DNA from 3 places in the Streptomyces sp. NPDC004629 genome. Region 3 is predicted to be linked to each of the others. Evidence: riboswitches for the same ligand, from Rfam matches in the RefSeq annotation. Region 3 holds a riboswitch; each other region holds the start of a gene.

Region 1 (2,258 bases), on a different contig from region 3:
GACCACGGCCCGCAGGACCCGCTTGCCGGGGAAGTCGAGGCGCGCGAAGACATACGCGCCGGGCAGCGCCACCAGCAGGGTGAGCGCCGTGGAGGCGAGCGCCTGCCAGGTGGTGAACCACAGCACGTGCCGGATGTCGGAGCGGGTCACGACGTCCGTGATCCGCCCCAACTGCCAGGCTCCGTCCGGCTTCAGCCCGCGGGCGACGATGGCGGCCACGGGCCAGGCGAAGAAGACGGCGAAGAACGCGACCGGCCCGGCCATCAGCGCGAGCCGCACCACGCTCCCCGTACGCCGCCCGCCCGGGGCCGCGTCGGCTACTTCAGTACGAGCGAGGTCCACGACTTGACCCACTGGTCACGGTTGGCGGCGATCCGGTCGGGCGCCAGGTTCTCGGGATCCTTGGCCTGCGGGCCGTACTTCACGAACTCCTGCGGCACCTTCGCGTCCGCGCGCACCGGATAGACGTACATATTGAGCGGCATGTCCTCCTGGAACTCCTTGCCGATCAGGAAGTTCAGCAGCGCCTTGCCGCCCGCGCTGTTGCGGGCGCCGGTGAGCAGCCCGGCGTACTCGGTCTGCCGGAAGCAGGTGCCGGCGGCCACTCCGGTGGGCGCGGTGGCCGGCTTCGGGTCGGCGTAGACGACCTCGGCGGGCGGCGAGGAGGCGTAGGACACGACGAGCGGCCGGTCGCCGCCCGCCTTCCGGCCACCGGCCGAACCGGAGAACTCCTCGTCGTAGGCCTGCTCCCAGCCGTCCACGACCTTGACGCCGTTGGCCTTGAGCTTCTTCCAGTACTCCGGCCAGCCCCCGTCGCCGTATCTGGCGGCGGTGCCGAGCAGAAAGCCGAGGCCGGGCGAAGAGGTGCCGGCGTTCTCGGTGACGAGGAGGTTCTTGTACGCCGGTTCGACCAGGTCGTCGAAGGTCTGCGGCGGGGTCAGCCCGTGCCGGTCGAAGTACGCCTTGTCGTAGTTGACGCAGATGTCGCCGGTGTCGATGGGCGTGACCCGGTGCCCGGACGTATCGGACCGGAACTCGGGCCGCAGCCGGTCGGAGCCCCGGGCCTCGTACGGCTGGAACAGCCCGTTGTCCAGGGCCCGCGACAGCAGGGTGTTGTCGACGCCGAAGAAGACGTCGCCCTGCGGGTTGTCCTTGGTCAGGATCGCCTTGTTGACGGCCTGTCCGGCGTCGCCGTCCTTGAGGACCTTGACGCTGTAACCCGACCGCTCCTCGAAATCCTTGAGGACGTTCTTCGAGACGGCCCACGAGTCGTGGCTGACGAGGGTGACGGTCTTGGAGTCCGCGGCGCCCTTGTCGCCGGTGGACCCGCACGCGGACAGCGTGACCAGTGCGAGCCCGGCCGCGGCGGCCACCAGGGTCTTGGTGTGCAACTGAATTCCTCCTGGGGTTGACCAGGAAGAGACGCGGCCCTGCCCGGACTCCGCGAGGGATGTCCGGGCAGGGCGCAACAGCTTGAGTGAGGACCGATCTCCCTACCCAGAATGACCTGGGCGAGGTTCGGAGGGTCTGCGGCCCGTGTGCCGCACTCTCAGCGCTGTGGCGCTCCCCTGTCGGAATATGAAGTTTCGGAATGTGAGGGTTCGAAAGCCGAGGTTTTGAAAGCCGAGGCTTCCGACGGTGAGCTTGACGATAGGAAGGTATGACGTGATGGACGCCCTCAGACTACCGTCCGGCTACCGCTCGGTGGCAGCCAGCTGACCGCAGGCGCCGTCGATCTCCTGACCGCGGGTGTCCCGGATGGTCACCGGCACCCCGTGCGCCTCGATGGCCGCCACGAAGGCCTTCTCGTCCTCGGGCCTGGACGCGGTCCACTTGGAGCCGGGCGTCGGGTTGAGCGGGATCAGGTTGACGTGCACGGGCCTGCCCTTGAGCAGCCGGCCGAGCCGGTCGCCGCGCCACGCCTGGTCGTTGATGTCCCGGATCAGCGCGTACTCGATGGACAGCCGGCGCCCGGACCTCGCGGCGTACCCGAAGCCAGCGTCGAGCACCTCGCGCACCTTCCACCGCGTGTTGACGGGGACGAGGGTGTCGCGCAGCTCGTCGTCGGGCGCGTGCAGCGAGATGGCGAGGCGGCACTTGAAGCCCTCGTCGGCGAACCGGTGGATGGCCGGGACGAGTCCGACGGTGGAGACGGTGATGCCGCGCTGGGACAGCCCGAGCCCGTCCGGCTCGGGATCGGTGAGGGCCCGGATGGCGCCCACGACCCGCTTGTAGTTGGCGAGCGGCTCGCCCATGCC
Region 2 (2,258 bases), on a different contig from region 3:
GAGACCAGCGCCATCACGCCACGCAGCCGGCCCACCACCACGACGACGAGCGCGAAGATGCCGGCGAGCAGCACCAGGGGGAACTTCCGGTTCACGTCGGTGACCGAGTACTGCAGGTCCTTCGGTGCCGACGGCTCGTACGCGACGACGACCTTCTCCCCCTGGTGCAACTGCCGTGACTGGTCCGGCTGGACGATCTCCGTGAACGTACGGCCCTTGTCCTTGCCGGTGTCGACCCGGATCGTGGCCTTTTTGCAGGTGCCGGTTGCCTGCTGCTGTGCGGAGCTGCCCTCGGCGGTGGACGTGTCACCGGTCGGGGTGTCCCCCGAGGCGTTCACCGACTTGCAGCTCACCGCGACGACCTGGGTGACCGTGGCCTGCTGCGTCTGCCGGTCGAAGCCGACCCCGGTGCGCTCGTGCGACGGTGCGCCACCGGGCCAGAGCACCATGAGCCCGACGACGACCGCCGCGGCGAACGGGATGAGGACGGCCGCGATGACCTTGCGCAGATGCTTGGAGACGGGCGCCGCGGGGCCATGACCATGACTGTGCGCGTGGCCATGGCCGTGCCCGTGGCCGTCACCGGAATCGTGGCCCTCGTGGCCGTGTCCGCCGCCCTGTGCGGAGCCCTGCCTGCGCTGTGGCCCGGACGGGGGGTGGGGGGACTGCTGCATCGTGGTCACCGACCGATCATCGCAAGAACGACAGGGGCCCTCTGTTCACCGCGCCCGAATTGACGCTAGCGTGGAGGCACCTTTGCACACGCGGGAGCTCGGAGCACCGGGCTGAGAGGGCGCTGACCTCCGTCTTCGCGATGTTTCACGTGGAACGAGTGATGTTTCACAGGAAGCACCGATGGACGGACACCGCTGCGTCGACCGCCGAACCTGTTACCGGGTAATGCCGGCGTAGGGAGTAGGTCTCATGACCAACAAGGACATACGCACGCCTGCCTCCGCACAGCACGCGGTGAACGGATCCGTCAACGGGCCCGATGGCGCCGATGACGCGGGGGCGGGACGGTCCATCGGCTGGCACAAGGGGTATGTCGCGGGCTCGCGCCCCGATCTGCGGGTGCCGGTCCGTCAGGTGCACCTGACCAACGGGGAGTCGGTGACGCTCTACGACACCTCGGGCCCGTACACCGATCCGCTCGTCGAGACCGACGTCCGCAGGGGCCTGCTGCCGCTGCGCGAGAACTGGATCATCGCCCGTGGTGACACGGAGGAGTACGCGGGCCGCCCCGTCCGCCCCGAGGACGACGGGATCAAGCACACCGCGCCGCGCGGCGGTCTGCGCAACCTGGACGCGGTTTTCCCCGGCCGCCCGCGCCAACCGCGTCGGAGCCGTGACGGCGGGGCGGTCACCCAACTCGCCTATGCGCGGCGGGGCGAGATCACTGCGGAAATGGAGTTCGTGGCGGTCCGGGAGAACGTTTCTCCCGAGGTGGTCCGCGAGGAGATCGCCGCTGGACGGGCCGTGCTGCCCGCCAATGTCAACCACCCGGAGATCGAGCCGATGATCATCGGCAAGCAGTTCCTGGTGAAGGTCAATGCCAACATCGGCAACTCGGCGGTGACGTCCTCCATCGAGGAGGAGGTCGAGAAGATGACCTGGGCGACCCGCTGGGGCGCCGATACGGTCATGGACCTGTCCACCGGTCGCAATATCCACACCACCCGCGAGTGGGTGCTGCGCAACTCCCCCGTGCCCATCGGCACGGTGCCGCTGTACCAGGCACTGGAGAAGGTCGACGGCAGGGCCGAGGAACTGAGCTGGGAGATCTACAAGGACACGGTCATCGAGCAGGCCGAGCAGGGCGTGGACTACATGACGGTCCACGCCGGGGTTCGGCTGCCGTTCGTGCCACTGACCGCGAACCGCAAGACCGGCATCGTCTCGCGCGGCGGATCGATCATGGCCGCCTGGTGCCTGGCGCACCACAAGGAGTCGTTCCTGTACGAGAACTTCGAGGAACTGTGCGAGATCCTCGCCGCCTACGACGTCACGTACTCGCTCGGCGACGGCCTGCGTCCCGGTTCGATCGCGGACGCCAACGACGAGGCGCAGTTCGCGGAACTGCGCACGCTCGGGGAACTCAACCGGATCGCGGGGCGTTTCCATGTACAGACGATGATCGAGGGCCCGGGACACGTCCCGATGCACAAGATCAAGGAGAACATCGACCTTCAGCAGGAGATCTGCGATGAAGCTCCGTTCTATACGCTCGGCCCGCTGACGACGGACGTCGCTCCGGC
Region 3 (2,258 bases):
GCCTCCTCGGGGAGGTCCCCGGTGGTGAGGGCGTGCGCCATGACGTCCCCGGTGACCGGGGTGAGCAGCACGCCGTTGCGATAGTGCCCGGTGGCCACGAGCAGCCCGTCGAGCGCGGTCGGGCCGAGCAGCGGCGCGTTGTCCGGGGACCCGGGCCGCAGCCCGGCCCGGGTCTCGGTCAGCGGCAGCTCGGTGATCCCCGGTATCAGCTCGTGCGCGTCCCGCAGCAGCTCGTACACGCCGCCCGCGGTCACCGTGGTGTCCCAGCCCAGCTCCTCGCTGGTCGCCCCGACGACCAGCTCGCTGTTCTCCCGCGGCACCAGGTACACCTGGCTGCCGCGCACCACGGCCCGCACGGTGCGGCTCAGGAACGGCGCGTACCGCTTCGGCACGGTCAGCCGCAGCACCTGCCCCTTCACCGGCCGCACCGGCGGCAGCACGTCCTGCGGCAGGCCCGGCAGCCGTCCGCTCAGGCTGCCGGCCGCGAGCACCACCCGGTCCGCGCCCAGCTCCGTGCCGTCCGCGGTGGTCACCCCGACGGCCCGGGCCCGGCGCACCGTGCAGCGCTCCGCCCACGCGCGGTGCAGGACCACGCCCGCCCGTTCGCACGCCGTGAGCAGCGCGGCGGCCAGCCGGCGCGGGTCGATCTGGTGGTCGGCGTCCACCCGCAGCCCGCCCCGCACGCCGGGCGCGAGCATCGGTTCCAGGCGGCGGCACTCCCGGCCGGACAGCCACTCGGACTCCAGCCCGGAGCGCTGCTGCAACGCGTGCAGGTCGCGCAGGTGCGCCCGGTCGTCGGCGTCCAGCGCGACGGCGAGCGTTCCGCACCGGCGGTAGCCGAGGTCGAGGCCGGTCAGTTCGGTCAGCTCGGCCGTGAAGTCCGGGTAGCGGCGGGCCGAGGCCAGGTTCAGGCCGAGCAGTGTCTGCTCGCCGTGGTGCAGTTCGGTGACCGCGGCCAGCATCCCGGCCGCGACCTGTGCGGCACCGCCGCCCGGCTCGGGGTCCACGACGGCGGTGGCGAACCCGCGCTGCGCGGCCCGCCAGGCCGTGACCAGGCCGATGATTCCGCCCCCGATGACGAGAACGTCCGACGTACGTGACGACATGGGCGTCCAGCCCCTCCCTTCGCCGGCATGACCCGGATCAGGTTCGTACGGTCGGAGGCCGCCAGCCTCCCTCTCAGCCCGGTGCGTCCGGGCTCCCGCGAGTGCTTGTACGGTGGCCACCCTAGCCCGCCGCCGCCCGCCTCAGTAAGGGAGCCTCCGTTCATGGCCCGCTCGCTCGACGGTCTCGTCCTCGCCCCCGTCACGGACCAGGCCCCAGGTCAGGTGGGTACCAGCACCCGGTTCACGTACCACGAGAAAAACGGCGAGATCTGGGCCGAGTACGCCGGCGGCGACATCGTGCGCGGGTATCTCGTCGGCATCCGCCGCGGCGATCGGCTGGACTTCCGGTACGTCCAGCTCAAGCATGATGGCGGCACGTCCTCCGGGCACTGCGTGTCGACCGTCGGCGAGCTGCCCGACGGCCGGGTGCGGCTCACGGAGACGTGGGAGTGGGAATCGCAGGCGGGCAGCGGGACGAGCGTGGTCGAACAGGTCGCGCGGACCCCGGCGTGCACCGGTGATCCCGTTGTGCAACAGGTCACCCAGCACGCCCCCTGACTGGCAAATCGTCAGTTGACTATGGTGATCACGTGAGCGAGCAGACGCAGCAACCCAGCCCGGCACCGGGGCGGCGCGTGGTCGTCGTCGGCGCGGGCATGGCCGGGGTGCAGACCGCGGTCGCCCTGCGCGAACAGGGCCACCGGGGCACGATCACCCTGGTCGGCGCCGAACCCCACCAGCCCTACGACCGGCCGCCGCTGTCCAAGGCCGTGCTGCTCGGCAGGGCCGAGGGCTCCGCCTTCGAGGTCGACTTCGCGGCGCTCGGCATCGATCTCGAACTGGGCCGCGAGGCACTTGGTGTACGCCCCGGCGAGCACGAGCTGGACACCGCGGCCGGACCCGTGCCGTACGACGTCCTGGTCCTCGCCACCGGCGCCGAACCGATTCGGCTGCCCGGCGCCGAGGGCGTCCCCGGTGTGCATCTGCTGCGCACCCTGGACGACGCCCAGCGGCTGCGGCCCGTGCTCGCCCGGCAGCACGACATCGTGGTCGTCGGCGCGGGCTGGATCGGCGCCGAGTTCGCCACGGCGGCCCGCGAGGCGGGCTGCGCGGTCACGGTGGTCGAGGCCGCCGACCGCCCGCTCGCGGGCG

Evidence for each region. A riboswitch is a leader RNA that binds a small molecule or an ion and turns the genes downstream of it on or off. The one in region 3 is predicted to bind thiamine pyrophosphate.
Region 1: it holds a riboswitch for thiamine pyrophosphate, as region 3 does, so the genes downstream of both, ACFYTE_RS21070 (thiamine ABC transporter substrate binding subunit) here and thiO (glycine oxidase ThiO) in region 3, are expected to answer to the same signal.
Region 2: it holds a riboswitch for thiamine pyrophosphate, as region 3 does, so the genes downstream of both, thiC (phosphomethylpyrimidine synthase ThiC) here and thiO (glycine oxidase ThiO) in region 3, are expected to answer to the same signal.

The regions. Positions count from the first base shown of each region.
Region 1 is NZ_JBIALO010000013.1:42,273-44,530, forward strand. Features, by position in the region: gene ACFYTE_RS21065 (ABC transporter permease) at 1-264, opposite strand, end outside; gene ACFYTE_RS21070 (thiamine ABC transporter substrate binding subunit) at 318-1,391, opposite strand; TPP riboswitch at 1,473-1,580, opposite strand; gene rlmN (23S rRNA (adenine(2503)-C(2))-methyltransferase RlmN) at 1,695-2,258, opposite strand, start outside.
Region 2 is NZ_JBIALO010000003.1:181,509-183,766, forward strand. Features, by position in the region: gene ACFYTE_RS06115 (YibE/F family protein) at 1-674, opposite strand, end outside; TPP riboswitch at 755-932, shown strand; gene thiC (phosphomethylpyrimidine synthase ThiC) at 925-2,258, shown strand, end outside.
Region 3 is NZ_JBIALO010000041.1:59,936-62,193, reverse strand. Features, by position in the region: gene thiO (glycine oxidase ThiO) at 1-1,106, opposite strand, end outside; TPP riboswitch at 1,104-1,215, opposite strand; gene ACFYTE_RS37990 (hypothetical protein) at 1,269-1,664, shown strand; gene ACFYTE_RS37985 (NAD(P)/FAD-dependent oxidoreductase) at 1,697-2,258, shown strand, end outside.